Regions from separate parts of the Streptomyces sp. S6 genome, predicted to be linked through region 1. Evidence: riboswitches for the same ligand, from Rfam matches in the RefSeq annotation. Region 1 holds a riboswitch; each other region holds the start of a gene.
What was found. Region 1 has a riboswitch for cyclic di-AMP ahead of ACVNF4_RS23645 (M23 family metallopeptidase). Riboswitches for the same ligand answer to the same signal wherever they lie in the genome.
Positions count from the first base shown of each region.

Region 1 (10,561 bases):
CCGATCGCCGCGCGGCGCCTGTCGCGGCTGATCCACGTCGGGCCGGTACCGGTCGGGGGCGGGGCCCCCGTCTCGGTGCAGTCGATGACGACGACACGGACGTCCGACATCGGCGCGACGCTCCAGCAGATCGCCGAACTCACCGCGTCCGGCTGCCAGATCGTGCGGGTCGCCTGTCCCACGCAGGACGACGCGGACGCGCTCGCGACCATCGCCCGCAAGTCGCAGATCCCGGTGATCGCGGACATCCACTTCCAGCCGAAGTACGTGTTCGCCGCGATCGAGGCCGGGTGCGCGGCCGTCCGCGTCAACCCGGGGAACATCAAGCAGTTCGACGACAAGGTCCGGGACATCGCGCAGGCGGCCAGGGACCACGGCACGCCGATCCGGATCGGCGTCAACGCCGGGTCCCTGGACCGTCGGCTGCTCCAGAAGCACGGGAAGGCCACGCCCGAGGCGCTGGTCGAGTCGGCGTTGTGGGAGGCGTCGCTGTTCGAGGAGCACGACTTCCGGGACATCAAGATCTCCGTGAAGCACAACGACCCCGTCGTCATGGTGGAGGCGTACCGGCAGCTCGCCGAGAGCTGCGAGTACCCGCTGCATCTGGGGGTGACGGAGGCGGGCCCGGCGTTCCAGGGGACCATCAAGTCGGCTGTCGCGTTCGGGGCGCTGCTCGCGCAGGGCATCGGCGACACCATCCGTGTCTCGCTGTCCGCGCCGCCGGTCGAGGAGGTCAAGGTCGGCATCCAGATCCTGGAGTCCCTGAACCTGCGGCAGCGGCGGCTGGAGATCGTGTCCTGTCCCTCCTGCGGTCGGGCCCAGGTCGACGTCTACAAGCTCGCCGACGAGGTCACCGCCGGGCTCGACGGGATGGAGGTGCCGCTGCGGGTCGCCGTCATGGGCTGCGTCGTGAACGGGCCCGGCGAGGCGCGCGAGGCGGATCTCGGGGTCGCCTCCGGCAACGGCAAGGGACAGATCTTCGTGAAGGGCGAGGTCGTCAAGACCGTCCCCGAGTCGAAGATCGTCGAGACCCTGATCGAGGAGGCGATGAAGATCGCCGCGCAGATGGAGAAGGACGGCGTCGGGGCGGGGGAGCCGGCCGTCACCGTGAGCTGAACAGCCGGGACCGAAGGGGGACTTGGCGTGACCATTCTGGAGAGCATCCGGCAGCCACGCGACCTGCGGGCACTGAGCGAGCCGCAACTTCGCCGGCTGTCCGACGAGATCAGGGAGTTCCTGGTGCACGCGGTCGCCAGGACCGGCGGCCACCTCGGACCCAACCTGGGCGTGGTGGAGCTGACGATCGCCCTGCACCGCGTCTTCGAGTCGCCGGTGGACCGCATCCTGTGGGACACCGGCCACCAGTCCTACGTCCACAAGCTTCTGACGGGCCGTCAGGACTTCTCGAAGCTGCGCGGCAAGGGGGGCCTGTCCGGCTACCCCTCCCGTGAGGAGTCCGAGCACGACGTCATCGAGAACAGCCACGCCTCCACCGTCCTCGGCTGGGCCGACGGCCTGGCCAAGGCGCGGGACGTGCAGGGCGAGAAGGGCCACGTCGTCGCCGTGACCGGGGACGGCGCGCTGACCGGCGGCATGGCCTGGGAGGCGCTCAACAACATCGCCGCCGCGAAGAACCGGCCGCTGATCATCGTCGTCAACGACAACGAGCGCTCCTACGCGCCCACCATCGGCGGCCTCGCCAACCACCTCGCGACCCTGCGCACCACCGACTCCTACGAGCGGGTCCTCGCCTGGGGGAAGGACGTCCTCCAGCGCACGCCCGTCGTGGGCCGCACGGTGTACGAGGCGCTGCACGGGGCGAAGAAGGGGTTCAAGGACGCGTTCGCGCCGCAGGGCCTCTTCGAGGACCTCGGCCTGAAGTACGTCGGGCCCATCGACGGCCACGACATCAAGGCCGTGGAGTCCGCGCTGCGCCGCGCGAAACGCTTCCACGGCCCGGTCCTCGTGCACTGCCTCACCGAGAAGGGCCGTGGCTACGAACCCGCCCTCGCGCACGAGGAGGACCACTTCCACGCCGTCGGCGCGATGGACCCGGCGACCTGCGAGCCGCTGGCTCCCTCGGGCGGGCCTTCCTGGACGTCGGTGTTCGGCGAGGAGATGCTCCGCATCGGCGAGGAGCGGGACGACGTCGTCGCGATCACCGCCGCGATGCTGCACCCTGTTGGCCTCGGCCCGTTCGCGGCCCGCTTCCCGGGCCGGGTCTGGGACGTCGGGATCGCCGAGCAGCACGCGGCGGTCAGCGCGGCCGGCCTCGCGACCGGCGGCCTGCACCCCGTCGTCGCCGTCTACGCGACCTTCCTCAACCGGGCCTTCGACCAGCTCCTCATGGACGTCGCCCTGCACCGCTGCGGTGTCACCTTCGTCCTCGACCGGGCCGGTGTCACCGGTCCCGACGGCGCCTCCCACAACGGCATGTGGGACCTGTCGATCCTCCAGGTCGTCCCCGGCCTGCGCATCGCCGCCCCGCGCGACGCCGAGCAACTGCGCGTCCAGTTGCGGGAGTCGGTCGCCGTGGACGACGCGCCGACGCTGATCCGGTTCCCCAAGGAGTCCGTCGGTCCCGACATTCCGGCCGTCGAACGGGTCGGCGGCATGGACGTGTTGCGCGCGGGGGAGGACGTCCTGCTGGTGGCCGTCGGGGTCATGGCGCCGGTGTGTCTGCAAGCCGCCGAACTGCTCGCGGCGCGAGGCGTCGACTGCACGGTCGTCGACCCGCGTTGGGTCAAGCCCGTCGACCCCGGGCTGCCCGGCCTCGCCGCCCGGCACCGGCTCGTCGCCGTCGTCGAGGACAACTCCCGCTCCGGCGGGGTGGGTTCGGCGGTCGCGCTGGCGCTCTCGGACGCCGAGGTCGACGTGCCGGTGCGGCGGTTCGGGATCCCGGAGCAGTTCCTCGCGCACGCCAAGCGCGGGGAGGTGCTCGCGGACATCGGGCTGACGCCGGTGGAGATCGCGGGGCGGATCGGGGGGAGCCTGGCGGTCAAGGACGCCGAGGCCCCGGATGTCGCAGTCAAGGAGACGGAATGAGCACGGAGTTCGACCTCGGCGCCCTCCTCGCCGCGCGTGGCGCCGAGCGCTACGAGCTGCACGACAAGTACCTGAACCCGCAACTGCCGCGCATGCTGCGGACGATCGGCTTCGACAAGGTGTACGAGCGGGCCGAGGGCGCCCACTTCTGGGACGCCGACGGCAACGACCACCTCGACATGCTCGCCGGGTTCGGGGTGATGGCGCTCGGCCGCCACCACCCCGTGATTCGCAGGACGCTGCACGACGTCCTCGACCTGAACCTCGCCGACCTCACCCGCTTCGACTGCCAGCCCCTGCCCGGTCTGCTCGCCGAGCGGCTCCTCGCGCACAGTCCGCACCTGGACCGCGTCTTCTTCGGCAACAGCGGCACCGAAGCGGTCGAGACGGCCCTGAAGTTCGCCCGGTACGCCACCGGCAGGCCCCGCGTCCTGTACTGCGAGCACGCCTTCCACGGCCTCACCACCGGCGCCCTCTCCGTCAACGGCGAGGACGGCTTCCGGGACGGCTTCGCACCCCTGCTGCCGGACACGGCGATCCCGCTGGGCGATCTCGACGCGCTGGCCCGGGAGCTGCGCAAGGGGGACGTCGCCGCGCTGATCGTCGAGCCCGTCCAGGGCAAGGGGGTCCACGAGGCGCCGCCCGGGTATCTGCGGGCCGCGCAGGAACTCCTGCGTAAGCACAAGGCGTTGCTCATCGCCGACGAGGTGCAGACGGGCCTCGGACGGACCGGCGACTTCTACGCCTACCAGCACGAGGACGGCGTCGAACCCGACCTGGTGTGCGTCGCCAAGGCGCTCTCCGGCGGGTACGTCCCCGTCGGGGCGACCCTCGGCAGGGACTGGATCTTCAAGAAGGTCTACTCGTCCATGGACCGCGTCCTCGTGCACTCCGCGAGCTTCGGGTCCAACGCGCAGGCGATGGCCGTCGGACTCGCCGTGCTGAGCGTCATGGAGAACGAGCAGACCGTCGCCCACGTCCGCCGCGTCGGTGACCTCCTCAAGTCCCGGCTCGCCGCGCTCATCGGCACGTACGAGCTGCTGGCCGACGTGCGCGGGCGGGGGCTGATGATCGGCATCGAGTTCGGGAAGCCGTCCTCGCTGAAGCTGCGCAGCCGCTGGGCGATGCTCCAGACCGCCCGCAAGGGGCTCTTCGCCCAGATGGTCGTCGTCCCGCTGCTCCAGCGCCACCGCATCCTCACGCAGGTCTCCGGGGACCATCTGGAGGTCATCAAGCTGATCCCGCCGCTCGTCGTCGACGAGGCGGACGTGGACCGGTTCGTGGAGGCGTTCACCGACGTCATGGACGACGCCCACAGCGGGGGCGGGCTCATGTGGGACTTCGGGAAGACGCTGATCAAGCAGGCGGTGGCGAACCGGTAGGGGGGCGCGGCGGGCCGCTGATCCGAAATTTTGCCTCTGGGGCAAGAAAGTTGCCTCGGAGGCAAAATCGCGGCTGAATGGAGGCATGAGCACTCCGGACGCCGAGCCGACCGCCGCCCTCCCGGCGATGGCCCCGCACCTGCGGGCCCTGCGCCGCCGAGCCTCCCTCACGCTGGAGGCCGCGGCCCGGTCCGCCGGGCTCTCGCCCGCCTACCTCTCCCGGCTGGAGACGGGCCAGCGCCAGCCCTCGCTGCCGATGCTGCTCGCACTCGCCCGTGTCTACGGTACGACGGTTTCGGAACTCCTCGGTGAGAACACCGCTCTGCGGGACGCGGTCGTGCGCGCCGGGGACATGGAGCCCACCGAGGCGGGCGGCTGGACGTACGTCCAGGCCGGGGCCGCCGGGCGCGGGATGCAGGCGCTGCGCGTGCGGGTCCCGCACGGGGCCCAGGGCGACGTCGTGCGCGTGCACCCCGGGGAGGAGTGGCTGTACGTCCTCAAGGGGCGGCTGCGGCTGACCCTCGGCGAGTCCACGCACCTCCTCGACCCCGGGGACAGCGCGCACTTCGACTCGCTGACCCCGCACCGCATCGCCGCGCGCGACGCGCCCGGCGTCGACCTCCTCTTCGTCCACACCCTGTTGCAGAGCCCCACGGCCGCCCTGTGCCTGGGCCCCACCCCTGGAGAGACCCCATGACCGACAACCGTGAGGAACGCTTCCCGCGCGCCCTGTGGATCAGGCTGCTCGTCTACGTCGTCGGCGGGCACGTCCTCGCCCTGTTCATCTGGTTCCTCTTCGAGATGGGGGCGCGGCAGCAGTAGTCAATCCAGGAAGCGGCCCTTGAGGCGGGCGCGCATCTGCGGCGTCACCCCGAGACCCTGCTCCAGATACGCCTCCACCGAGCCCCAGTGCTCGTCGATCGCGTCGAACGCCGCCTGGAGGTACTCCGCGCGGGCGTCGAACAGAGGGCTGAGCAGCTCGGTGACCTCGGGGGAGCGGGCGGGCGGGGCCGAGCCGTCGGAGCGGCGCAGCCGGTAGCGGCGGTGCGTCGCGTTCGACTCCAGGTAGTCCGCGACGATCGCCTCACGCTCCACGCCGAGGGCGAGGAGCGTCACGGCTATGGACAGGCCCGCGCGGTCCTTGCCGGCCGCGCAGTGCATGAGGGCGGGCGCGCTGTCCTCGGCTAGGGCGGCCAGCACCTGGGAGTGCTCCGGGGTGCGGGTCCTGATGATCGCGCGGTAGGAGGCGATCATGCGGTCCGCGGCCCGGCCGTCGCTGAGGATCTCGCGCAACTGCTCGATCTCGCCGTCGCGGACCATCTTCCAGAACTCCGCGCCGTCCGCCGGGTCCGACAGCGGCAGGTTCACGTTCCGTGTGCCCGGCAGCTCGACGTCCGGGCCCTCCAGCTTCTGGTCCGCGGAGTTGCGGAAGTCGAAGACCGTGTGCAGTCCGAGGGAGGCCAGGAACGCGGTGTCCTCCTCGGTCGCGTGCGCCAGATGGCCGCTGCGGTACAGCACGCCGTGGCGCACCCGGCGCCCGTCGGCCGTCGGCAGGCCGCCCACGTCACGGAAATTGCGGACGCCTGCCAGCTCGGGTTCGGTCGAGGGGATCTGCTGCGTCACGGGGTCTCCCTCCCAGTCGGTCCCGGTCCGGCGCGGCTGCGAAAGGGCCGGTGGGACACGCTGTCGACGATACGACATGGGTGTGACGGGCCATGAGTTGTCCACAGGCGTTGCCGGTGGCCCCGCGACCCCCGATGATGTTTCCGTCTGGTGAAACCTGTTCGTATGTGTTCTATACGATTTTCGATCGTGTGAGGGTCTGATGCTGGAAACCGCTGAGAACGGGCGTACGTGGGTCCTTTCGGGCCCCACGAGCAGTTACGCCCTCCACCTCACCGAGCGCGGCGAACTGCTGCACCTCCACTGGGGACCGGCGATCACCCTCGCGGACGCGGAGGCCCTGGCCGCCGTCCCGCTGCCCCACGGCTCCTCCTTCGAGTCCGCGCTGGACGGCCGCGAGGAGTACCCGGTGGAGGGCGGCCCCCGCTTCACGCGCCCGGCGCTCTCCGTGCGCACCCCCGCGCGCCGGGGCACGGAGTGGGCCTTCGAGGCGTACGACGCGGAGGGTGGCGAACTCCGGCTCACGTTCCGCGACGGCGGACTGACCGTCACCCTGCACTACCGGATGCGCGGGGACGTCGTCGAGCGCTGGGCGGTCCTCGGGAACGACGGGGACGAGGCGCTGGAGCTGCTGCGCGCCGACTCCGCGACCTGGACGCTGCCGCACCGCGAGCACTGGCGCCTGTCCCAGCTGCACGGCCGCTGGGCCGCCGAGTCCCGCCTCACGCGGTCGCGCCTGACCTACGGCGAGAAGATCATCGGCAGCCGCCGGGGCCACACCGGCCACCCGCACCTGCCCTGGGTCGCCCTCGACACCGACGCCACCGAGGAGCGCGGCGAGGTCTACACCGCCGCCCTCGGCTGGTCCGGCTCCTGGCGGATCGCCGTCGCCCAGCTCCCCGACGCGCGCGTGCAGATCACCGGCGGCGCCGGACACGACGAGTCGGGCCTCCTGCTCCTCGCCGACGGCGACTCCTTCACCACCCCCGTCTTCGCCGCCCTGTGGAGCGACGGCGGCTTCGGCGGCGCCAGCCGCGCCTGGCACGCCTACCAGCGCGAGCACGTGATCCCGGACGCCGCGCAGGACCGCCCGGTGCTGTTCAACTCCTGGGAGGCGACCACCTTCGACATCTCCGAGGAGCAGCAGCTCGTCCTCGCGCGCCGGGCGGCCGACATCGGCGTCGAACTGTTCGTCGTCGACGACGGCTGGTTCGGGGCGCGCACCAGCGACCGCGCGGGCCTCGGCGACTGGACGCCCAACCCCGACCGTTTCCCCCAGGGCCTCAAGCCGCTCGCCGACCAGGTGCACGGCCTCGGCATGCAGTTCGGCATCTGGGTCGAGCCCGAGATGGTCAACCCGGACAGCGACCTCTACCGCGCGCACCCCGACTGGGTGCAGTTCCAGGAGGGCCGCACACGCACGGAGTTCCGCAACCAGCTGATGCTCAACCTTGCGCGCGAGGACGTCCAGGAGTACCTCTGGGAGCGCCTCGACACGCTGCTGTCCAGCGCCCCGATCGACTACGTGAAGTGGGACTTCAACCGCTGCTTCACCGACGCCGGCTGGCCTGGCGACCCCTACCCGCAGCGCCTGTGGGTCGACCACGTGCGCGCGCTGTACGCGCTCCTGGACCGGCTGCGCGCCAAGCACCCCGGGGTCGCCTTCGAGTCCTGCTCGGGCGGCGGCGGGCGGATCGACCTCGGCATCCTGAGCCGTACCGACCAGGTGTGGACCTCCGACAACACCGACCCGCTGGACCGGCTCGCCATCCAGCACGGCTTCAGCCAGGTCCACCCCGCGCGCGTGATGGCCGCCTGGGTCACCGACAGCCCCAACACCCAGCTCAACCACCGGGTCAGCTCGCTGAAGTTCCGGTTCGTCAGCTCCTTCGCCGGGGTGCTCGGGGTCGGCGGCGACCTCTCCGAGTGGACCGACGCGGAGCTGGCCGAGGCGCGGGAGTGGGTGGAGCTCTACAAAAAGATCCGGCCCGTGGTCCAGCACGGCGACCTGCACCGGCTGCGCGCCCCTGAGGGCGGTCTCAGCGCCGTGCAGTACGTGCGCGGGGACGACACGGTCGTCCTCGCCTGGCTCCAGTCCCAGCACTACGGGGAGCCCGTTCCCGCGGTGCGGCTGCGGGGGATCGACACGACGGCATCGTACGAATGCCTTGAAACGGGCGAAATTCACCGGGGTGCGGTACTGGCGCATCACGGGCTGCGGACCGGATTGACGGGTGATCTGGACGCGGCGGTATTCCGGCTGCGCCGCATCTGAGGTTTCTGTCCGAATTGGCGGATTTAAATCCGTCTCGTTCTGGAGTAAGAAACGCCTTACGTCGGACGTGTGACCAGGGTCATATTCCTGGCCCTGAGTCACGCGTCATGTTCACGCGATCGGTGCGGTTTTCAAGGGAGATAGGGCATGCGGGCCGGTTGTGTCCGCACTGCGGACGGCCCGTGAACCTCGTGGCGAATCGACGGCCGGGAATTCACACACAACTTCTGCTTGTGATCGTGAGTCCGCGTCGCCTACGTTCACCAGCAATCCGGACGGACGCCGAATCCTGCCACCGCCCGGAACCGCACCCACCCACACCGCGAAACGGCAGGAGCGGGGGACCCACAGGAATCACCGCCTGTTCCGGTCTTCCGGAAGAGGCTAGGGGTAAAGCCGCATCCGTGCGGCCGGGCATCTCCTGCCCGCACCCGACAGCTCACCTCGCAGGCGCAGGAGAGGAATTCCATGCCCGCCAGGGGTAAGCACCGCCGCCCGAAGCCGCCTCGCTTCTCGCGTTCGCTCGCCGTCGCCGGAACGGGTGGCGCGGCCATCGCGCTCCCGCTCATCGGGGCCACCGGGGCACACGCCCAGACGACGTCCGCGGCCGGCCCCTCCGCCGCCGCGGCCACCGTCGACTCCCTCCCCGGACAGACCGTCAAGTCCGCCCCGGTGACCCCGGTTTCGGCGCCCACCACCCGCAGGACGGCGGCCGTCTACACGGTCCGCTCCGGCGACTACCTGTCGAAGATCGCCGAGGAGCAGAACGTCGCCGGGGGCTGGCAGCGGATCTACCGGGACAACCGGGACGCCGTCGGCTCCGACCCGTCCCTGATCCACCCCGGGCTGCGGCTGACGCTGGGCGCGAAGGCGGCGGGCGGCGGTTCCACGGGCTCCTCCCCGTCGTCGCAGTCCTCCCGCTCCTCGCAGCGGTCGTCCCAGAAGGCTCAGGAGTCGCGGAGCTCGCAGGGCTCCCAGGACAGCCAGGCGTCCACCCGCTCCTCCTCGAAGGCGGGCGGCGGCGGGAGCGTGTCGTCCTCCTCCGGCTTCACCCTGCCGGTGCAGGGCGCGGTCATCGGCACCGGCTACCGCGTCGCGGGCAGCATGTGGTCCAGCGGCTACCACACGGGCGTCGACTTCGTCGTCCCGTCGGGCACCACGCTGCGGGCCGTCGGCTCCGGGACCGTCGTCTCGGCGGGCTGGGGCGGGGCGTACGGCAACCAGGTCGTCATCCGGCTCGCGGACGGCTACTACGCGCAGTACGCGCACCTGTCGTCCCTGTCCGTCTCGGCCGGTCAGAGCGTCGGCGAGGGGCAGACGATCGGCTACTCGGGCTCCACGGGCAACGTGACCGGGCCGCACCTCCACTTCGAGATGCGCACCACCCCGGACTACGGCTCGGACATCGACCCGCTGGCCTACCTCCGCTCGCACGGCGTCTCCGTCTGACGGTCCGTCCAGCACCGACACCGGTGGGGCGCTCCTTTATTCCCGGATTGGGCAAGTCTTTGAGGGTGGCTTATCTCACCGCCCGTCAACCCTTTATTACGGTCGCGTAGGTCACATTCGAAGGTGAATCATGGTCTGTCGTGGCAGACGATTCGAACAGTGACAGCAAGACAGTGATGATCGGGTCGTACGTGGCGGTGGGGGACAGCTTCACCGAAGGCGTCGGCGATCCCGGCCCCGACGGGGCGTTCGTGGGCTGGGCCGACCGGTTCGCGGTGCTCCTCGCGGACCTCAGACCCGAGGGCGACTTCACCTACGCCAACCTGGCGGTGCGCGGGAAGCTCCTCGACCAGGTCGTGGCCGACCAGCTTCCCCAGGCCGCCGCGATGGCCCCCGACCTGGTGTCCCTGTGCGCGGGCGGCAACGACATCCTGCGCCCCGGCAGCGACCCCGACGAGGTCGCGGAGCGGTTCGAGCCGGCCGTCGCGCAGATGACCTCGGCGGCGGGCACCGTGATGGTGACGACCGGCTTCGACACCCGGCAGATGCCGGTCCTCAAACACCTCCGCGGCAAGATCGCGACCTACAACATGCATGTCCGGGCCATCGCCGACCGGTACGGCTGTCCCGTCCTCGACCTCTGGTCCCTGCGCTCCGTCCAGGACCGCAGGGCGTGGGACGACGACCGCCTCCACCTCTCGGCCGACGGGCACACCCGGGTCGCCCTGCGCGCCGGCCAGACTCTCGGCCTCGACGTCCCCGCCGACCCCGAGCAGCCCTGGCCCGC
Region 1 covers NZ_JBTYMC010000192.1:520-11,080, reverse strand. Annotated here, with positions in the region: gene ispG (flavodoxin-dependent (E)-4-hydroxy-3-methylbut-2-enyl-diphosphate synthase) at 1-1,116, shown strand, start outside; gene dxs (1-deoxy-D-xylulose-5-phosphate synthase) at 1,144-3,045, shown strand; gene ACVNF4_RS23670 (aspartate aminotransferase family protein) at 3,042-4,427, shown strand; gene ACVNF4_RS23665 (helix-turn-helix domain-containing protein) at 4,513-5,124, shown strand; gene ACVNF4_RS23660 (DUF6126 family protein) at 5,121-5,249, shown strand; gene ACVNF4_RS23655 (tyrosine-protein phosphatase) at 5,250-6,050, opposite strand; gene ACVNF4_RS23650 (alpha-galactosidase) at 6,253-8,325, shown strand; cyclic di-AMP (ydaO/yuaA leader) riboswitch at 8,628-8,791, shown strand; gene ACVNF4_RS23645 (M23 family metallopeptidase) at 8,794-9,774, shown strand; gene ACVNF4_RS23640 (SGNH/GDSL hydrolase family protein) at 9,951-10,561, shown strand, end outside.

Region 2 (5,163 bases), on a different contig from region 1:
GGCGGGTCTCTGTGTTGACCGAACCGGGGATTCGCCCCCGCGAGGCGGGGACTGCTGCTACCGGGGCTGCCGAGGAGGCCGAGGGGGCGGCTGGTTAGGCTCCGGCCTCATGGACGTACTCATCCATTTCTTCGTCGGCCTGCACATCATCGGCATCGCCGCGCTGCTCGGCGGGTTCCTCACGCAGCTGAAGGCGATGGGGCAGGGCACCGCCCGCTTCGTCCCCGGCATGCTGCACGGCGCCGCGACGATGCTGGTCACCGGCGTGATCCTGGTCGGGCTCAACCAAGCGGACGACCAGCACGTCAATAACATCAAGATCGGTGTCAAGCTGGCGCTGCTGGTCGTCATCCTGGGGCTGACCTACGTGAAGCGGGACGACGAGCGGGTCGAGAAGCCGCTCTTCGCCGCCGTCGGCCTGCTGACCGTCGTCAACATCTTCATCGCGGTCCTCTGGACCTGATCCGGCGCCCGGCGGTGGCCCGGCGCCGGTGACCCGTGCGTCAGGCCGGGCGCACCACGCTGTGGATCTCGGACGAGCCCGCGAAGTGGATGGACTCCTCGCAGACGTACGCGCCGGGGCGCGGGGCGTGGATCATCCGGCCGTCGCCGGTGTAGATGCCGACGTGGGTGATGTCGTCGTGGAAGAAGACGAGATCGCCGGGGCGGGCGTCCGGCAGGCGGATCGGTTTGCCCGCGGTGACCTGGCCGAACGCGGTGCGCGGCAGGGCGACTCCGGCGGATTTCCAGGCGGTCTGGGTGAGCCCGGGGCCGTCGAAGGAGCCGGGGCCCGCCGCGCCGAGGACCACCGGCTTGCCGAGCTGCTCCCGCGCGAACGCGAGCGCTCTCTCCGCCTCGGCGGAGACCGGCGCCTCCTCCTGCTGCCGGGGCGCCGCCTTCGGCTGGTTCACGGCGTGGAAGGACAGCAGCGCCTGAGCCTTGCTCAGCTTTCTCTGGACGACCGACTTCGCGTCCTTGAGGTAGCCCTCGGGGTCGTCGTCGGCGTCCGGGAGGGGTGTCGGGGCGGGCGCGACGGCGTCGTAGCTGTCCGGGAGGCGCTCGGAGCTGAGCGGGGCCTTCTCGTAGCTGTCGGGGGCGTGGACGTCCGGTATGTAGGCGTCGGGTACGGCTGTGAGGCCGCTGTCCGGCGCCGCCGTGAAGTCGTGGGCGACCGACGGCGGGAAGGGCGGGAGCGGCGGCAGGGCGGGCGGCGGCGGGAGCACGGGCTCCTGCGTGCGGTAGCGGGCCGCGGTGTCGAGGAAGGTCTTGGCGCGCTTGGTCTCCTTCTCCTTGGCGGCCGTGTCCTTCTTCGAACCCGTCTGACTGCTGTAGAAGGCGTCGAGTTTGCGCTCGACGTCCTCAAGGGTAGGTCTGCCGTCGTCGGCCGGCGGGGCGGCCTCGGTGGGGGGCTGGGTGAACATCGCCATGGACGTGAGGGCGGCCGTGGCCAGGGCGGGGGCGCTGACGCCTGACGCGCGCATGCCCGTCCAGGGGAGCCTGCGTTGATGCGACGCCAATGGGGGCGACTCCTTCCTTGTACCGCCTACCGGGTTAGCTGTCGGGCTCGGGCGGGAGTCGTGCTGTCGTGCTGCGGAAGGTTGCCCTACGGCCTTCCCCGGCGGGGGTCGGCCGATTCGCCCCAGGTTCTCGGTGGGTCCCCGGCTCCGGCTGCCTCGCGCACGGGGGCGGGCCGGACTCGGCGGAGGGCCGCGCGGCCCGGCGACGTTCGCCGGTGGGGGACGGGCGGCCTTGACCGGAACGGTAGCCAATTCGTGTGACTTCTGTGAAGGTTGGCGGGCGATATGCCCGATACGTTTTTGTGACCTGTGTCGAAGTTCCCGCAGGTCATCACAGGTTGTGATAGGGGCGATCCGGAAGGTGAGCGCGGAGATTCCCGGGACCGGGACCGGTCGTCAGTGGCGGCCTCTAGACTCGGAGAGCGATGAGCAGCCTCTTTGACGACAGCTTCCTGGCGGACCTCCAGGCCCCGCGCGGGCACGCCGAGGAACCCCCTCCGCCGCCCGAGGACGAGCAGGCCCCGGAGCAGATCCCGGCCGACCTGTTCGACGGCAGGTTCGACCTGCCCCCGGACCGGGACGCCCACTACAGGGACGGCGCCCCCCGCCCCGTCCTCGATCCGGCGGCCCTCGTCGACGGGCTGAACGACAACCAGCGCGAGGCGGTGATCCACGCCGGCTCACCCCTGCTCATCGTCGCCGGCGCCGGCTCCGGCAAGACCCGCGTCCTCACCCACCGCATCGCCCACCTCCTCGCCGCGCGCGGCGTCCACCCGGGCCAGATCCTCGCGATCACCTTCACCAACAAGGCCGCCGGTGAGATGAAGGAGCGCGTCGAGCAACTCGTCGGCCCGCGCGCGAACGCGATGTGGGTCATGACGTTCCACAGCGCGTGCGTGCGCATCCTGCGCCGCGAGTCCAAGAAGCTCGGCTTCACCTCGTCGTTCTCCATCTACGACGCCGCCGACTCCAAGCGCCTCATGGCCCTCGTCTGCCGCGACCTGGACCTCGACCCCAAGCGCTTCCCGCCCAAGTCCTTCAGCGCCAAGATCAGCAACCTCAAGAACGAGCTGATCGACGAGGAGGACTTCGCGGCCCAGGCGGCCGACGGCTTCGAGAAGACCCTCGCCCAGGCGTACGCGCTCTACCAGTCCCGCCTGCGCGAGGCCAACGCCCTCGACTTCGACGACCTCATCATGACGACGGTCAACCTCCTGCGCGCCTTCCCGGACGTCGCCGAGCACTACCGCCGCCGCTTCCGCCACGTGATGGTCGACGAGTACCAGGACACCAACCACGCCCAGTACGCCCTCGTCCGGGAACTCGTGGGCGGCGCCGGCCGTTCTCAGGACACGCCGCCCAGCGAGCACGACCTCCCGCCCGCCGAGCTCTGCGTCGTGGGCGACGCCGACCAGTCCATCTACGCCTTCCGCGGCGCGACGATCCGCAACATCCTCCAGTTCGAGGAGGACTACCCGAGCGCGACGACGATCCTGCTGGAGCAGAACTACCGCTCCACGCAGACGATCCTCTCGGCGGCCAACGCGGTCATCGAGCGCAACGAGTCCCGCAGGCCCAAGAACCTGTGGACCAACGCCGGTGCGGGCGCCCGCATCACGGGCTACGTCGCCGACACCGAGCACGACGAGGCGCAGTTCGTCGCCGAGGAGATAGACCGCCTCACCGACAACGGCGAGGCCAAGGCCGGGGATGTCGCGGTGTTCTACCGCACCAACGCCCAGTCCCGGGTCTTCGAGGAGATCTTCATCCGCGTCGGCCTGCCCTACAAGGTCGTCGGCGGCGTCCGCTTCTACGAGCGCAAGGAGGTCAGGGACGTCCTGGCCTACCTCCGCGTCCTCGCCAACCCCGAGGACTCCGTCCCCCTGCGCCGCATCCTCAACGTCCCCAAGCGGGGCATCGGCGAGCGCGCCGAGGCGATGATCGACGCCCTCTCCCAGCGCGAGAAGATCAGCTTCCCGCAGGCCCTCAAGCGCGTCGACGAGGCGTACGGCATGGCCGCCCGCTCCGCCAACGCCGTCAAGCGGTTCAACGAGCTGATGGACGACCTGCGCACCATCGTCGAGTCCGGCGCCGGCCCGGCGACGGTCCTGGAGGCCATACTCGAACGCACCGGCTACCTCGCCGAGTTGCAGAACTCCACCGACCCCCAGGACGAGACCCGCATCGAGAACCTCCAGGAACTCGCCTCCGTGGCCCTGGAGTTCGAGCAGGAGTCCGGCGAGTCGGAACAGCCCCGCGGCCTCGCCGACTTCCTGGAGCGCGTCGCCCTGGTCGCCGACTCCGACCAGATCCCCGACGAGGACGAGGACGGCTCGGGCGTCATCACCCTGATGACCCTGCACACCGCCAAGGGCCTGGAGTTCCCCGTCGTCTTCCTCACCGGCATGGAGGACGGCGTGTTCCCGCACATGCGCGCCCTCGGCCAGGTCAAGGAACTGGAGGAGGAACGCCGTCTCGCCTACGTCGGCATCACCCGCGCGCGTGAGCGGCTCTACCTGACCCGCTCCACGCTCCGCAGCGCCTGGGGGCAGCCGTCGTACAACCCGCCCTCCCGGTTCCTGGAGGAGATCCCGGCCACGCACGTCGACTGGAAGCGCACCGGCGCACCCGCCGCGCCGCCGCCGAGCCTCGGGTCCTCGCTGTCGTCGTCCCGGTCCTCCGCCAAGGGCGCCTCCGGGTTCGCGACGCGCCGGGGGGCCGAGGAGAAGCCCGCGATCGCCCTGACCGTCGGGGACCGCGTCACGCACGACCAGTTCGGGCTCGGGACCGTCGTCGCCGTCGGGGGCGCGGGGGCGAAGGCGGAGGCGACGATCGACTTCGGTGAGGGGAAGCCGAAGCGGCTGCTGCTGCGGTACGCGCCGGTCGAGAAGCTCTGAGGGGTCTTCACCGGACATGAGCCGGGCCCCTGTCGCTCGACAGGGGCCCGCTTGACGGAAGTTGAGGCCTTACGTCGGGTCGAGCCCGTGGCTGCGCAGCCACGACAGCGGGTCGATCGACGAGCCGCCGGCCGGGCGGACCTCGAAGTGCAGGTGCGGGCCGGTGGAGTTGCCGGAGTTTCCGGAGTACGCGATCGGCTCGCCGGCCTTGACCGTCGTCCCCGACGCGACGCGGTAGCTGGAGAGGTGGCAGTACCAGGTCTCCGTGCCGTCCTTCGCCGTCAGGATCAGCATGTTGCCGTAGGCGTTGTTCCACTGGGTGCGGACGGTGCCGTCCGTCGCGGCCATGACGGTGGTGCCGTAGGCGACCGGGAAGTCGATGCCCGTGTGCATGGACATCCAGTTGATGCCGGACTGGCCGTAGTAGGCGCTCAGGCCGTGCTGCGCGACCGGGAGGGCGTACTTGGGGCGCAGCCGCTCCAGCCGGGCCGCCTCGGCGGCGGCCTTCTTCTTCTCGGCCTCCTGCTGCGCCTTGAGGTCGATGCGCTCCTGTGTACGGCTCGCGCGGCCCGCGACGTCCTCGGCCGCCGCGCTGAGGCTCGCCAGCTGGCTGCCCAGCTTGTCGTGCGCGGCGGACGGCTTGACCGACTTCGTCTCCGGGGCGGCGGCGCTCGTCTCCTTCGCGTCGTCACTGAACGTGCCGACCGAGGCGGCGGCGATGCCGGCCACGCTCATCACGCACGCGGAGG
Region 2 covers NZ_JBTYMC010000384.1:371-5,533, forward strand. Annotated here, with positions in the region: gene ACVNF4_RS31795 (hypothetical protein) at 110-463, shown strand; gene ACVNF4_RS31800 (C40 family peptidase) at 504-1,481, opposite strand; cyclic di-AMP (ydaO/yuaA leader) riboswitch at 1,526-1,680, opposite strand; gene pcrA (DNA helicase PcrA) at 1,943-4,414, shown strand; partial or broken gene ACVNF4_RS31810 (M23 family metallopeptidase) at 4,484-5,163, opposite strand, start outside.
Region 2: another riboswitch for cyclic di-AMP. It lies ahead of ACVNF4_RS31800 (C40 family peptidase); the one in region 1 lies ahead of ACVNF4_RS23645 (M23 family metallopeptidase).

Region 3 (4,769 bases), on a different contig from region 1:
CCTCCCCGCGCGGACACCCCTTCCCCTGCCGGGCGACCGGTTTGCGGCCCTCCCGCGCGGGGCGGCGGCGCGTCGGTTTCCGGATGGTTCGGGAGGTCATGGGCGTGTGGCCCGTGAGGGGTGGCGCGAGCCGGTCGGTCGGGCCCCCTGGGGCCGGTGCGGTCCGTATTCTCTGATCATGGCCGCACCCACCACCCCCGCTTCCGTCACGCGCGCGTACGCCCTCGTCGCCACCGACCTGGACGGCACGCTGCTCCGCGCCGACGACACCTTCTCGGACCGCTCGCTGAACGCCCTCCAGCGGGTCGTGGAGTCCGGCGCGCGGCACCTGGTGGTGACCGGCCGCCCGGCCCCCCGGGTACGCCCCCTGCTGGAGATCCTGCGCGGCCGTGGGCTCGCGGTGTGCGGCCAGGGAGCGCAGGTGTACGACGCCGGCGCCGACCGCCTCCTGTGGTCCGTCACGCTGGACCGCGAACTCGCGGAGACCGCGCTCGGCAAGATCGAGGCGGAGGTCGGGCAGGTGTACGCCGCCGTCGACCAGGACGGCGTGGACGGGCTGACGCTGATCGAGCCGGGCTACCTGATGCCGCACCCGACGCTCCCGGCGCTGCGCGTGGGCCGCCGCGAGGACCTGTGGTGCGAGCCGATCAGCAAGGTGCTCCTGCGTCACCCAGCGCTCACGGACGACGAGTTGGCGGCCACCGCGCGCGCGGCGGTCGGTTCGCTCGCCACCGTCACGATGTCGGGGCCCGGCACGGTCGAACTCCAGCCGAGCGGCGTCACGAAGGCCACCGGCCTGGCGCTGGCCGCCGAACGCCTCGGGGTCGCCCCGCAGGACACGGTCGCCTTCGGGGACATGCCGAACGACATCCCGATGTTCGAGTGGTCGGCCTATGGGGTCGCGATGGCGAACGCACACCCCGAACTCAAGGCGGTGGCCGACGAGGTGACCGGTTCGAACGAGGAGGACGGCGTGGCGACCGTTCTTGAACGGATGTTTCCGTAACGCGAGCCGTTAGGGAGCCCCGATCCGAAACCAGGGCTCCCACAGGGACGTTCACTTCCGGGAGGGCGTCCCGGAGGGACGGTCAGTACGCGCCGTACACGTTGTCGATCGACCCGTACACCGCCGCCGCGTAGTTGCACGCGGCGGTGATGTTCGCGACCGGGTCGTACGGGTCGTACGCGGTCCCGGCGACGTGGTACGCCCGGAAGGTCGGGTCGATCACCTGGAGCAGGCCCTTGGACGGCGTCCCGGCGGCGGCGTTGGAGTCCCAGTTGTTGACGGCCCAGGGGTTGCCGGAGGACTCGCGGATGATGTTGCGGTAGATGCCGTTGTAGCTGCCCGGGATGCCCTTCTGGGCCATGATCGCGAGGGATTCGCGGATCCAGCCGTCCAGGGTGTTCGGGTATCCGGCGACCGTGGACGACGTGGCGCCGGTGGCCGCGGAGGCGCTGGTCGCACCGGCGATCGGGAGGGCGAGCAGGACCGTACCGGTGGCGGCGACGGCGAGTACTCGGGCGAGACGCTTCTTGCGGATTGCAGGCATGGCGATGTTCCTCTCCGGCGCCTGCGAGGTGAGCTGTCGGGTTCGGGCGGGGAGGTGCCCGGCCGGGCCACCGGGGACGGTGACACGGCTTCACCCCTAGCCGTCCCGGAGCGTGTCCGGTGCGGCGTACTACCTGGGTCCCCCGCTCCTGCCGCACGCGAGTTCGTCGATGGAGTGGTGAGGGGCGGCGGCAGGATTAGGCGTCCGCCCGACCCGGCGGAACGTATGCGAGAGCACATGTCCGGAACAAGCGTCGGATTCACATCTCGTCCCTGTTGACATCTGTCTAAGGCGTATGGGGTGCTTGATCCTTTGCGATCGCCAAGTGTCAACTGGCCTGCGGGGGAAGGGTGGAGGGGTGGTGCGGGGAGAACGGGTGAAAAAAGTGCCCGTGACTCAACTCACGAAATAGCAATAGCGGCAAAATGGGGCACAAGGTATCCATGTGTGAATATGGCGTGTCTTATCGGTCGATCGGATGCATAGCAGGCGTGATCCGATAGCGCCCGTGCTGTAACCGTGGGGGCTATCGGTGATCGAAACGTGACCGGATACGCTGACTTGAGTGAGGGCAACGACCTATCGACAAACCGTGTAATCGCCAACAGTCGCCCGTGGGCAACAGCAGACAGGAGATCCCTCGTGACCGTCGTCGGGCCGTTCGGGCTGAGCGTGCGGGACCAGGCACTGGAAGCCGACGTCCAGGCCGGACTCTCGGCCGTCGAGGAGGGCCTGCTCGAAGCCACCAAGAGCGAGGTTCCCTTCATCACGGAGGCCGCGCAGCACCTCGTGCGCGCCGGGGGCAAACGTTTCCGGCCACTGCTGGTGATGCTGTCGGCCCAGTTCGGCGACCCGTACGCGCCCGGTGTGGTGCCGTCGGCCGTCGGTGTCGAACTCACCCACCTCGCCACCCTCTACCACGACGACGTCATGGACGAGGCCGAGGTGCGGCGCGGGGTCGCCAGCCCCAACGCCCGCTGGGGCAACTCCGTCGCCGTCCTCACGGGTGACTTCCTCTTCGCGCGCGCGTCCCAGATCCTCGCCGACCTCGGGCCCGAGGTCGTCCGCATCCAGGCCGAGGCGTTCGAACGGCTCGTCACCGGCCAGATCCTGGAGACCGCGGGCCCCACGGACGGCCGCGACCCCGTGGACCACTACCTCGACGTCCTCGCCGGCAAGACCGGCTCCCTCGTCGCCGTCTCCTGCCGCTTCGGGGCGATGACCTCGGGCGCCGACGAGACGGTCGTCGACGTCCTCACGCAGTACGGCGAGCGCCTCGGCGTCGCCTTCCAGCTCGCGGACGACGTCCTCGACATCGCCTCCGACTCCCACGAGTCGGGCAAGACCCCCGGCACGGACCTGCGCGAGGGCATCTCCACGCTCCCCGTCCTGCGCCTGCGCGAGCGCGCCGCCCGGCTCGGTCTCGCCGAGGACGTCGCCCTGTGCGAACTCCTCGACTCCGACCTCACCGACGACGCCCGGCACGCCGAGGCCCTCGCCGCCCTGCGCACCCACCCCGCCCTCGAACAGGCCCGCCGCGACACCGTCCGCTACGCCGAAGAGGCCCGCTCCGCCCTCTCCCCCCTCCCGGACTGCGACGCGAAGCTCGCCCTGGTGGAGATGTGCGACGCGGTGGTGCACCGGGCCGGCTAGGACCCGCACGGACGACGGGGTACGGACGGCGGCCCGCCGGCCTGCCCCGTCGTTCGCGTATCCGCAGCTCAAACCCCCTGTGCCGGCCCCGCCTCACCCCTCCCCGCAGCCGGGTACGACTCCGCGGACCCCTAGGGGACTACGGGAAACCGGAGTGGCGTGTCATACCGCAGGAGTACGCGGAGTTGACTCTGCGGGGTGACGCCGGTGACGGGTCCGGTTTGGTGTGATGGATGCAGAACGCAGGACCACGGCTCACCGATTCGGGTGAGAATGGCGGTCAGGGGTGGGGCGAGCACAGTGCCCACCGGCCGCCGACTTCGACGGAGGTAAGGCAGACATGGCACCGAACGCATCCGACGACCACCAGACCCCGACCGCCGTCACCGACGCCGACGAGGCGAGGTCCCGCCGCCGCAGGACGGCTGCGCGGTACGTCGTCCCGGTGTCGGTCGTGGGCATGGCCGCCGCCACCATCGGCCTGGTACCCGCCCTCGCCGACTCCGGCGACCCCGACCTCCCGCAGATAACCGCCCAGCAGCTCCTGGACAAGGTCGCCGCGTCGGACGTCCAGCAGCTCTCCGGCACCGTCAAGATCACGACCGACCTGGGCCTGCCGAACCTCGGCGGCCTGGAGAGCGGCCTCCTCTCCGGCGCGACCGGCTCCGCGGACGGCTCCTCCGCCGACCCCTCCACCAAGCTGACGGAGCTGGCCTCCGGCACACACACGCTGCGCGTGGCCACCGACGGCCCCGAGAAGCAGAAGCTCTCCCTCCTGGAGAACGCGGCGGAGTACAGCCTCGTCCACAACGGCAAGGACGTCTGGGGCTACGACAGCAAGTCGAACGAGGTCTACCACTCGACGCTCTCCGAGAAGGCCGGCAAGCAGTCGCAGGCCCCGGCGACCCCCAAGGACCTCACGGAAGAGACGCTGAAGGCCCTCGACCCCACGACGTCGGTGAAGGTCGACGGCACGGTCCACGTCGCGGGCCGCGACGCCTACAAACTGCTGGTGACGCCCAAGCAGTCCGGTACGACGGTCGGCGCGATCAGCATCGCCGTCGACGCCAAGACCGGTCTGCCCCTGAAGTTCACGCTCACCCCGAGGAGCGGCGGCGCGGCCGTCGTCGACGCCGGCTTCACCCAGGTCAGCTTCGACAAGCCGGCCGCCTCCACCTTCGACTTCACCCCGCCCAAGGGCGCGAAGGTCACCCAGGGCGAGCACCCGCGCGGCGACGAGGACAAGGGCGCCCCCGGCAGGAATCCGGCCGGGAAGGGCCTCGGCGAGGACCTCACGGGCCTGAACGTCCTGGGCAAGGGCTGGACCACGATCGCCACGTTCGACACGGGCACGGCAGGCACCGCCTCCTCGGGGCGCCCCGAGGCCGGCCCGTTCGGCGACTTCATCGACTCCTTCGGCGACAAGGTCTCCGGCGACTTCGGCAAGGGCACCGTCTTCTCCACCCGCCTGGTCAACGCCCTCGTCACCGACAGCGGCAAGGTCTACGTCGGCGCCGTCACGAAGGACGCCCTGGTGAAGGCCGCCGAGGGCAACTGAGTACGGTC
Region 3 covers NZ_JBTYMC010000404.1:75-4,843, forward strand. Annotated here, with positions in the region: gene ACVNF4_RS32330 (HAD family hydrolase) at 179-1,006, shown strand; gene ACVNF4_RS32335 (transglycosylase SLT domain-containing protein) at 1,089-1,550, opposite strand; cyclic di-AMP (ydaO/yuaA leader) riboswitch at 1,554-1,729, opposite strand; gene ACVNF4_RS32340 (polyprenyl synthetase family protein) at 2,193-3,203, shown strand; gene ACVNF4_RS32345 (LolA family protein) at 3,544-4,761, shown strand.
Region 3: another riboswitch for cyclic di-AMP. It lies ahead of ACVNF4_RS32335 (transglycosylase SLT domain-containing protein); the one in region 1 lies ahead of ACVNF4_RS23645 (M23 family metallopeptidase).

Region 4 (10,561 bases), on a different contig from region 1:
AACCGCGGCCTCGCCACCGCCCGCACCATGAGCTTCTTCCGGCTCGTGGAGGCGCGCGCACACGCCCGCGCGAGCGACGCACACGCCGCCGGTGCCGCGTTGCGCGCCGCCGAAGGGTGGCTGGAGCGGGCCCGGGACGGCGACAGCGACCCCTCCTGGCTCGGCTTCTACTCCTACGACCGGTTCGCCGCCGACGCGGCCGAGTGCTACCGAGACCTCAAGGCACCCCGCCAGGTCCGCCGGTTCACCGAACAGGCGCTGTCGTCCCCCACCGAGGAATTCGTCCGCTCCCACGGGCTGCGCCTCGTGGTGTCGGCCGTCGCCGAGCTGGAGTCCGGCAACCTCGACGCCGCGTGCGAGCAGGGGGTGCGGGCCGTGGAGGTCGCCGGGCGGATCTCCTCCGCGCGGACGACCGAGTACGTGAAGGACCTGCTGCACCGGCTGGAGCCGTACGGCGACGAACCCCGGGTGGTGGAACTCCGCGAACGGGCAAGGCCGTTGCTGATGACTCCGGCATAGGTTTGAAGCCGTTGTCAGTGGCGCAGTGCACTATCGAAGGCGGAGGTGGTGCTCGTGGGCCGTGGGGTTCCGTACGACTGTGACGTGCTTGTCGTCGGTGGGGGGATCGTCGGGCTCGCCACCGCGTACGCCGTCGGCCGGGCCGCCCCTGGGACACGGGTCCTCGTCCTGGAGAAGGAGTCCGGGCCCGCCCTGCACCAGACCGGGCGCAACAGCGGGGTCATCCACAGCGGGATCTACTACCGGCCCGGGTCGCTGAAAGCCCGGTACGCCGTCCAGGGCGGCGCCGAGATGGTCAAGTTCTGCGCCGAGCACGGCGTGCCGCACGAGGTCACCGGCAAGCTCATCGTCGCCACCGACCGCGCGGAACTCCCCCGCCTGCACGCCCTCGTCCAGCGCGGGCGCGAGAACGGCATCTCCGTCCGTGAGCTGGGGGGCGCACAGATCCAGGAGTACGAGCCGGAGGTGCGGGGCCTCGCCGCGATCCACGTCGGGACGACCGGGATCTGTGACTACGGCGCCGTCGCGCGCGTCCTCGCCGAGGAGTCCGGCGCGGAGATCCGGTACGGGGCGGAGGTCGTCCGCGTGGACCGGCGCGCGGATCTCGGGGTGGCCGTCCGGACGGCTCGCGGGGACGTCGTGCGCGGGCGCGTGCTCGTCAACTGCGCCGGGCTGTACTGCGACACCGTCGCCAGGCTGACCGGGGACGAACCGTCCGTGCGGATCCTGCCGTTCCGGGGTGAGTACTACGAGCTGACGCGTCCCGCTCTCGTGCGGGGACTGGTCTACCCCGTCCCCGATCCCGCGTTCCCCTTCCTCGGGGTGCACCTCACCCGGGGCATCGACGGGGGCGTCCACGTCGGCCCCAACGCCGTTCCCGCGCTCGCCCGGGAGGGGTACGGGTGGGGCGTGGTCCGGGGTGCCGAACTCGCCGGGACACTGTCCTGGCCCGGCGCCTGGCGGATGGGCCGGCGGCACTGGCGGTACGGAGTGGGGGAGATCCGGCGGTCCGTCTCCAAGGCGGCCTTCGTGGACGCGGTGCGCAGGATGCTGCCGGGGGTGGAGGAGGGGGACCTCGTGCGGGGTGGTGCGGGGGTGCGGGCTCAGGCTGTCGGGCGGGACGGGGCGCTCGTCGACGACTTCCTGATTCAGGAGGGGGCTCGGGCGGTGCATGTGCTGAACGCGCCTTCGCCTGCGGCCACGGCTTCGCTGCCGATCGGGCGGGAGGTGGCTCGGCGGGCGCTGGGGGTGCTGGAGGGTTCCTGAACAAAAACTTTTCCTCGCCCCTGCCGCCCCTACTCAGACGCCGGACGGGCTGGGGGTGGGTGTGAAGTGGTGGGCGAGTTAGTTGTCGGGCTGCCGCGTAAAATCGTCCCCACTGTGTGTGCATCCCTGAACCCCAGCGACCGCCCGTCCGCCGACGCCCCCGTCCGCCCCAAGGGCGAACCCCGTTTCCCCGACGGCCCCAAAGCCGACCCCGCCGGGTCGCACTTCGAGCGGCGGATCCGGAGTTTTCAGCCGCGCCGGAGCCGGGTGACGACGGGGCAGGCGGACGCGTTGCAGAGGTTGTGGGCGCGGTGGGGGATGGACATCGACGGGCATGCGGTCGAGCTGAGTGAGCTGTACGGGGATGAGCGGCCCGTTGTGCTGGAGATCGGGTTCGGGATGGGGGAGGCCACCGCGCGGATGGCCGCCGCCGATCCCGGGACGAATGTCCTCGCCGTCGATGTGCACACCCCGGGGCAGGGCAACCTGCTCAACCTCGCCGAGCAGAACGGGCTGACCAACGTTCGGGTCGCCAACGGGGACGCGATCATCCTCCTGCGCGAGATGCTCAAGCCCGACGCCCTCGCCGGTCTCCGCGTCTACTTCCCGGACCCCTGGCCCAAGAAGCGCCACCACAAACGCCGGCTGATCCAGCCGGAGTTCCTGGACCTGGCGGCGACGAGGCTGCGCGCGGGGGCGGTCGTCCACTGTGCGACGGACTGGGAGCCGTATGCGGAGCAGATGCTGGAAGTGCTGACCGCGCATCCCGAGTTCGAGAACACGCAGGGGGAGGACGGTGGCTTCGCGCCTCGTCCGGAGTTCCGTCCACTGACCCGCTTCGAGGCGCAGGGCATCGAGAAGGGCCACGTCGTACGGGACTTGCTGTTCCGCCGGGTCAGCCAACGCCCTTGAGGGGCACGCGGCGAACCCTTCGCGGCAGAACCATTCCCTCGTTAGGGTCATACCCGTGTCGACCAGTCCCCCGTACCCGCCCTATCCCTCGGCCCCGCCCCGCCCCCGCTGGTGGAAACGCCCCGCCGTCCGCTACACCACCCTCATCACCCTCCTCACGATCTCCGGCGTCGTCATCCTCGCCCTGGTCCGTGAACAGACCGGTACGCGGGGCCTGTTGGTCGGGCTGGGGCTGGCGATCTTCCCGGTGCCCCTCCTGCTGACGGCGTTCCGCTGGCTGGACCGCGCGGACCCGGCGCCGTGGCGGAACATGCTGTTCGCGTTCGCGTGGGGTGCCTGCGCGGCGACGCTGATCGCGATCGTGGCGAACACGTTCACGACGCAGTGGATAGCGAACACGACGGCGGATCCGGACAGCGCGGACACGCTCGGCGCGACGCTGATAGCGCCGATAGTCGAGGAGTCCGCGAAGGCGGCGGCCGTCCTGCTCGTCTTCCTGTTCCGCAGAAGGCAGTTCACGGGCCTGGTGGACGGCGTCGTCATCGCCGGGACGGCGGCGGCGGGGTTCGCGTTCACGGAGAACATCCTGTACCTGGGCTCCGCGTACGGCGACGACCAGCTCTCCGGCGACGGGGGCCTCGCGTCGGTGACGGCGGCGACGTTCTTCGTCCGGGTGATCATGTCCCCGTTCGCGCACCCCCTGTTCACGGTGTTCACGGGCATAGCCTTCGGCCTGGCGGCACGGACGCCGGACGGCAAGCGCGCCCGCCGTGTCCTGTTCCCCCTCGGTGGCCTGCTCCTCGCGATGTGCATGCACTCCCTGTGGAACGGCTCCGGACACTTCGGCCCGCTCGGCTTCTTCGTCGTCTACGGCTTCTTCATGGTCCCGGTGTTCGGGCTGATCACCTGGCTCGTCATCTGGACCCGGCAACGCGAACTCCGCCAGCTCCGCGAGGAACTCCCGGCCTACGTCGCCGCCGGCTGGCTCTCCCCGTTCGAACCCTTCGCCCTCTCCTCGATGCGGGCCCGCCGGATAGCCCGCGACTACGCGGTCCACTACCTGGGGAAACCGGCGGGCAGAACCCTGACGGAGTACGAGTCCGCCGCGATGGCCCTGGCGCAACTGCGCCGCAGGGGCCGGCTGGGCCACGCGCCCCTGGACTTCGTCACCCGCGAACACCGCCTCCTCACGACCCTCTGGACCCACCGCACCACCACCCGCCCGGCCCTCGAATACGCGTCCCGCGCCACGGCCCCACCCCCACCGGCCCCATTCGCCTGGCAGCCCCCGATGACCCCGTCCTACGGCTTCCCGACGGGCCCGTACCCCCCGTACGGCGGCTACCACGTATAGCCCCCCTCGCGCTGCGCCCACGAACTCGGGTGGTTCGGCAAGTGGGCGACTGCGGGCCCGCCGTGGCTGATCGCGCCCACGCGGCGGAGCCGCATATCGATACAGCCCCGCGCCCCTAAGTGGCGGCTACGCCGCCATCCCCACGCACCCGCACCCGCCTCCCCTCCCCGCCCCAGCTGCGGGCAGTCGTGCCGCTAGGGGCGGCACGGGTGGGCGCAGCGGCACCCCGCAAGCGCGGGTGAGCGACAACGCCCCCCACCCCAGCCACGCACCGGCCCCGCACCCACCCCCAACAGCCCCACCTACGCCGAAGCCTCCGTAAGCAGAGCCACCTCCCCCTCCGTCAGCTCCAGCTCCGCCACAGCCACCAACGCCGGCACCTGCTCAACCGTCCGCGCAGAAGCAATCGGCGCAGCAACAGTCGGCTGAGCCGCAAGCCACGCAAGGGCAACGGTCGCGACCTCGGCGTCATGCGCGGCGGCGACCTCGTCGAGCGCGGCAAGCACCTTCACCCCCCGCTCGGTGCCGAGGTGCTGACCGGCGGCACGCGCGCTCTCGACGGCCACCCCCGGCCGGTACTTGCCGGTGAGGAAGCCGGAAGCGAGGGCGAAGTAGGGGACGGCGGCGAGGCCGGCCTTGGAGGCGATCTCCTGCCGCTCCCCCTCGTACGTGTCGCGGGAGACAAGGTTGTAGTGGGGCTGGATCGCGACGAACCGGGCGAGCCCCTCGCGGTCGGAGAAGTCGAGGTACTCCCGCAGCCGCTCGGGCGTGACGTTGGACGCGGCGATGTGCCGCACCTTGCCCGCCTTGACGAGTTCGTCGAAGGCCCCGATGACCTCCTCGACCGGCGTCTCGGGCTGGTCGAAGTGCGCGTAGTAGAGGTCGATGTGATCGGTCCCGAGCCGCTTCAGGGACGCTTCGGCCGCCGCCTTGATGTTGTCGGCGGACAGCCCCTTGAACTCGGGGTGCTGACTGACCTTGGTGGCGACGACGATGTCGTCCCGGTTCCCCCGTGCCTTGAGCCACTTGCCGATGATCGTCTCGGACTCGCCCCCGCTGTTGCCGTCGACCCACGCGGAGTAGGAGTCGGCGGTGTCGACGAAGTTCCCGCCGGCGGCGGCGTACGCGTCGAGGACGGCGAAGGAGGCGGTCTCGTCGGCGGTCCAGCCGAAGACGTTGCCGCCGAGGGAGAGGGGGAAGACTTCGAGGTCGGAGGAGCCGAGAGGGCGCAGAGTAGTCATGCTCTGCGTCAACAACGGTCCTGGAGGGGCGAATTCCGTCCCGGACCGCAACGGCTGGAAACAGCACGCAAAAAAGAGGCAGCTCGTAAGACCCGTAGGCCTCACGAGCTACCCCTCAAGTACTAACCCCTCAGGGGTTGATCCCGTTGCTCCGCAGCCACGCCCCGGGGTCGATCCCCGTCGACGCTCCACCCGGGTGCACCTCCAGGTGCAGATGCGCCCCGGTGACGTTCCCGGTCGCCCCGACCCGCCCGATCACATCACCCGTCCCGACCTTCTGGCCGACACTGACGCTGATGGAGGACTGGTGGGCGTACCAGATCTCGGTGCCGTCATCCAGCGTGAGGATGGTCCGGTAGCCGTAGGACCCGGCGTACCCGGCCTCCGTGATGGTCCCGCTGTGGACGGCCTTGATGAGCGTGCCCGTGGGCGCCGCGAAGTCGAGCCCGGTGTGGTACCCGGACGACCACAGCGCCCCGGCCTGACCGAACGTGGAGGTGATGACGTACGACGAGGTCGGCAGCGAGTACTGCTTGGCCAGCTCGGCCAGCCGCGCCTGCTCCTTCTTCTCGCGGGCCGCGTCGTCCGCCTCCTGCTTGGCCTCCTTGACGTTGGCCTGCGCGGCCTTCGCGGCCTTGGCGGCGGCCTCGGCCTGGGCCCGCTGCGCGGCGACCTTCGCCTGCTGGTCGGCCTGCGTCGCCTGCGACTCGGCCTGCGCGATGATCCGGTTGCGCAGCGCCTCGGCTGCGTCGGAGGTCTCCTGGCCGGCCTCGCTGACGATGCTCGCGATCGGCGTGGGCTCCGGTGCCTGGTCGCCGTCGTCGGAGACGAGGGAGCCGACGCCGGGGATGTCGGAGACGGAGATGGAGACGGGGGCGTTGCCCGTGTTGGCGCTGGCCATGCCGCCCGCGCTGACGGCGGCTATGACGCCGACGCCGAGGACCGTGGAGCTACGGGCGAAACCGCCGCCGCCGGTGCGCTGCTTGGCGACCCGGTGCTTGCCCTTGGCCGGGACGGAGTCCGCGGTGGGGTTCCACTCCTCCCAGGGTCCCTCGTCCTCGACGCGGTAGCTGCCGAATCCGAAGGTCGGCTGGGCGGGGGCTTCTGGGGCAGTCGGGTTCGCCACGCGGGCGCACTCCTTTCCTTCCGCCGCCTACCGGGTTAGCTGACGGGTTCGGAGCGGGAAGGTCTCCTACGCGCGTAAACCGTCCGCTCGTGAACGAGCGGGGGCGTCCGCGTGATTCACCCCAAGGTGGTGGTTCCCCGGTTCCCTTACGGGATTCGGCGCGTGCGCACGGAGCCGTCTCTTGTGACGGCTGGGACAACCGTGCTGCGTTATCGAACGTTAATCGACCTCAGGGCCCGTTTCCAAGCGGTTCTGCTTGATCCACAAACATTTTTGGCCCGGAATTTTCGGGTCAACGACGGGGAAAAACGGGCGAGTTGGGTGACAGGTGGGAACTCCGCAATACACAGAGTGACCACCCGGAACAACAAAAGAACCGGGACCCTGTTTCCAGGATCCCGGTCCTTTTTCAGTAGCGGGGACAGGATTTGAACCTGCGACCTCTGGGTTATGAGCCCAGCGAGCTACCGAGCTGCTCCACCCCGCGCCGTTGAGATAACTATAGGCACACGCCGCGGGGAACTCCAAACCGGTTCCGCTAGACCCCCGGGTTACCGGCGTGCGTCAGGGTCTCCCAGGCCACGAACAGGTCGTCCGTGCCGGCGGGCCGGTGCCGGGCCACGAGCCGGTGCGCGGCCGGGACAGACTCACCGAGCCGGCCCTCCAGGTGGTTGACGAGAACCTCCAGGTCAGGACCCATGTTCCGGTCGACCTTCCCACCGCACAGCCACGCCGGCGCCTGCTCCCCCTCCTGGTAGCGGGCGTGCAGTTCGGCCGCCGCCTTCAGCCGGTCCTTGACCTCGCCGTACAGGTCGACGCCCTGGTGCCAGGCGGTCTCCGCGATGTGCGAGGACGCGGCCAGCGAGTAGCCCGCGTGCTTGAAGTTGCGGCACGTCTCCTGGGAGACGCCGTCCTTGAACGTCGTCTGCCCGAACCAGTACTTCGTGAGTTTCGCCGGGTCGTCGAGGCCCGCGTGGGCGGGGGCGATCGGGATCCTGCCGTCCTTCTCCAGGTAGAAGTAGGCGGGGACGCGGGCGCGGAAGCGGGCCAGGGCGTGGTCGAAGACCTTGTGGTCGTTCGTGAAGACGCCGATGCCGATCGCCGCGTCCGTCATCGCGAGGTCCCAGTTGCCGTTGTAGTCCGGGACCTCCCGGGTGACGGCCGGGAGGTAGGCGTTCCTGAGCATCGCCTCGAACCTCAGGACCCTGTCCTGCGGCCACCCCGCGCCCGGCGTGTGCCGGACGATCTCCGCCGCCCGCGTCCACGTCGACCCCGCCCACGCGGTCTGCAACCCGGCGTCGTCCTCGGTGTGCCGTCTGATCTTCGCCGACCAGGCGTCCATGATCTCCCGCGCCTTCACCGCGTGCGCCTGCTTGCCGGTGACGCTGAACAGCAGGGCCTGCGTGTACGCGGCGATCGCGTCCTGCCGCTCCTCCACACACCCGTGCGCCGGGCGGTTCGGCTGGTCTCCGCCGGGGCAGTCGACACTCTCGTACGGCTCCGGGCGGTACTTGTACGAGCCGTACTTGCTGTCCCGCATGTCCAGGTAGGCGCGCAGCCAGGGCTGTTTCCCGGCGTGCACGTTCTCTCGGGCGACGTCCAGTTGTGCCTTGTTCACCAGGACCCCCGGGTGCGTGAAGGACGCGTCCGGGGGGAGGGCTCGGGCCATTTGGCGGGTGTCGGAAGGGGTTGTGGAGCAGGCGGCCAGAGACAGGAGGAGGGCAGCGGCTAGGACGGGGGTGGCTGGTCTCATGTGGGCAGCGTGGCCCGTCCGGGGGTGGGGCGCAGGTTGGGGTGGGCCGGGCGGGTCAGCTCACAGGAGGTGGCTGTTCGGCGCCTTTGCCCTTCCCTCGTACTCCGGGAGTACTAGTACCTCGACCCCCGCCTCCCTCAACAACCCGTTCCCATCAGCCTCTTGAACGAACGTGTCCGGCTCGATCCACGCCGTCACCACCCTCCGCACCCCCGCCTCCAGAATCAACCCCGCGCACGGCACCGGCCTCGACGCCCTGCGCGCACACGGCTCCAGGCTGCTGTACACGGTCGCCCCCGCCAGGCCGCCGGCCACCTTCGCCAGCGCCGCCTCCTCCGCGTGGACGACACCGTCGTCCCCCTCTCGCGAATACCCCCGCGCCAGTTCCGTCCCGTCCGCCGCGACGATCACCGCGCCGACGCTGAAGGCGGTGTCGGACGGCGGGCACTGGGCGGCGAGGTCGCAGGCGAGGGCGAGCCAGTGGTGGTCGGCGGGGGTGATGGCGGGGCGGTAGGTCATGAGGACGACGTCCTCGATGCGCTGGGTGCGGACGAGGTTCAGGCGCCCGTCCTGGTAGGTGCCGGGGCCGAAGAGGCGGGGGGCGTTCCGGTCGCCGACGAACAGCGGGGCCAGCACCAGCTGGAGTTCGTCCGCGAGGCCCGCCTGGAGGAGCTGGGTGTGGATCGTCCCGCCCCCCTCGACCATGAGCCGATGGACGCCCCGCTCGTAGAGGTCGGTGAGCAGCCGGTGCCAGTCCAGTTCCGGGCCGAGGGGGACGACGCCGGCGGGGATCCCGAGTTCCGTGATCCGCTCGGCGCCGGGGTCGGTCGTATAGACGAGCTTCTCCCCGCCGGTGTGCCAGAAGTTGGCGTCGGGGTCGAGGTCGCCGGAGGCGGTGACGGTGACCTTGAGGGGGTACTCGGGGCGGCCCTCGGCGATGCGGGCGGCGCGGCGGTCGGGGGAGTTGACGAGGAGGCGGGGGTTGTCGGCGCGGATGGTGCCGGCGCCGATGAGGATGGCGTCGACGGAGGCGCGGACCTCGTCGACGCGGTCGAAGTCGGCGGGGCTGGAGAGGAGGAGGCGGTCGGGGGTCGTGTCGTCGAGGTAGCCGTCGAGGGAGACGGCGGCGGAGAGGAGGACGTACGGGTAGGGCATCGGTGCGGTCTCCCCCTGGGCTGGTGCCACTGACGGTTGGTTCAAGTTTGAAACAAACCTACACTGGTCGTATGACGACCCGCTGGCTCAACCCCGACGAGATGCGCGCGTGGCGTGCGTACGTCTCCGCGCTGGTCCTGCTGGAGGACGCGCTCGACCGGCAGCTCCAGCAGGACGCCGGCATGCCGCACCTCTACTACTCGATCCTGGCGAACCTCTCCGAGGCACCCGAGCGCCGGCTGCGGATGACGGAACTCGCGGAGAGCACGAAGATCACCCGGAGCCGGCTGACGTACGCGGTGACGCGGCTGGAGAAGGACGGGCTGGTCCGGCGCGAGCAGTGCGGGTGGGACAAGCGGGGGAGCATCGCGGCGCTCACGGACGAGGGGCTGTCGATCCTGGAGCGGGTCGCGCCGGGGCACGTCGAGACGGTCCGTGCGGCGGTGTTCGACCGGCTCACGCCGGAGCAGGTGGGGCAGTTGGAGGAGATCAGCCGGCGGATCGCCGGGGGGCTGGAGGGGGAGGAGGTTCCCTGGCTGCGCAGATCCTCGGGGTGCGAAGGCGTCACGTGACGTACATCAAACGGGTTGCTTCAAATTTAAAACGAGGAGTAGGGTCGGGAACCGGTCATGTGCTTCAAATCTGAATCACATGGTTTCTTGGCAAGCCCCGCCACACCGGACCCCGGAGACCCGCATGCCCGACTTCCCCGCCGCCACGCAGCGCTCCCGCGTCCGGGTCCCGCTGCGCTTCACCGACGGTTACTCCGTCGACGCCGAGATCGTCACCTTCCACGGCCTCACCGACGGCCAGGAGCACCTCGCCGTGATCCTCGGCGACCCCGGCACCACCACCCCCCTCGTCCGCCTCCACTCCGAATGCCTCACCGGCGACGTCTTCGGCTCCGCCCGCTGCGACTGCGGCCCCCAGCTCCGCGAGGCGGTGGAACGCATAGCGGAGACGGGCGGCGTCCTGCTGTACCTCCGCCAGGAGGGCCGAGGCATCGGCCTCTACAACAAGCTCGACGCCTACGCCCTCCAGGACCAGGGCCTGGACACGTACGAGGCGAACAAGGCGCTGGGCCTCCCGGAGGACGGCCGCGACTACACGGCGGCGGCCCAGATGCTGACGGCCCTCGACATCACCTCCCTCGACCTCCTCTCCAACAACCCCGACAAGGCCGACCAGCTCCGCGCCCTGGGCCTGACCGTCCAGAACCGCGTCCCCACCGGCGT
Region 4 covers NZ_JBTYMC010000031.1:8,938-19,498, forward strand. Annotated here, with positions in the region: gene ACVNF4_RS06940 (MFS transporter) at 1-519, shown strand, start outside; gene lhgO (L-2-hydroxyglutarate oxidase) at 565-1,785, shown strand; gene trmB (tRNA (guanosine(46)-N7)-methyltransferase TrmB) at 1,900-2,697, shown strand; gene ACVNF4_RS06955 (PrsW family intramembrane metalloprotease) at 2,753-4,051, shown strand; gene ACVNF4_RS06960 (aldo/keto reductase) at 4,354-5,292, opposite strand; gene ACVNF4_RS06965 (M23 family metallopeptidase) at 5,423-6,418, opposite strand; cyclic di-AMP (ydaO/yuaA leader) riboswitch at 6,428-6,589, opposite strand; tRNA gene ACVNF4_RS06970 (tRNA-Met) at 6,832-6,905, opposite strand; gene ACVNF4_RS06975 (alginate lyase family protein) at 6,957-8,171, opposite strand; gene ACVNF4_RS06980 (dihydrofolate reductase family protein) at 8,232-9,326, opposite strand; gene ACVNF4_RS06985 (MarR family winged helix-turn-helix transcriptional regulator) at 9,398-9,898, shown strand; gene ACVNF4_RS06990 (GTP cyclohydrolase II) at 10,023-10,561, shown strand, end outside.
Region 4: another riboswitch for cyclic di-AMP. It lies ahead of ACVNF4_RS06965 (M23 family metallopeptidase); the one in region 1 lies ahead of ACVNF4_RS23645 (M23 family metallopeptidase).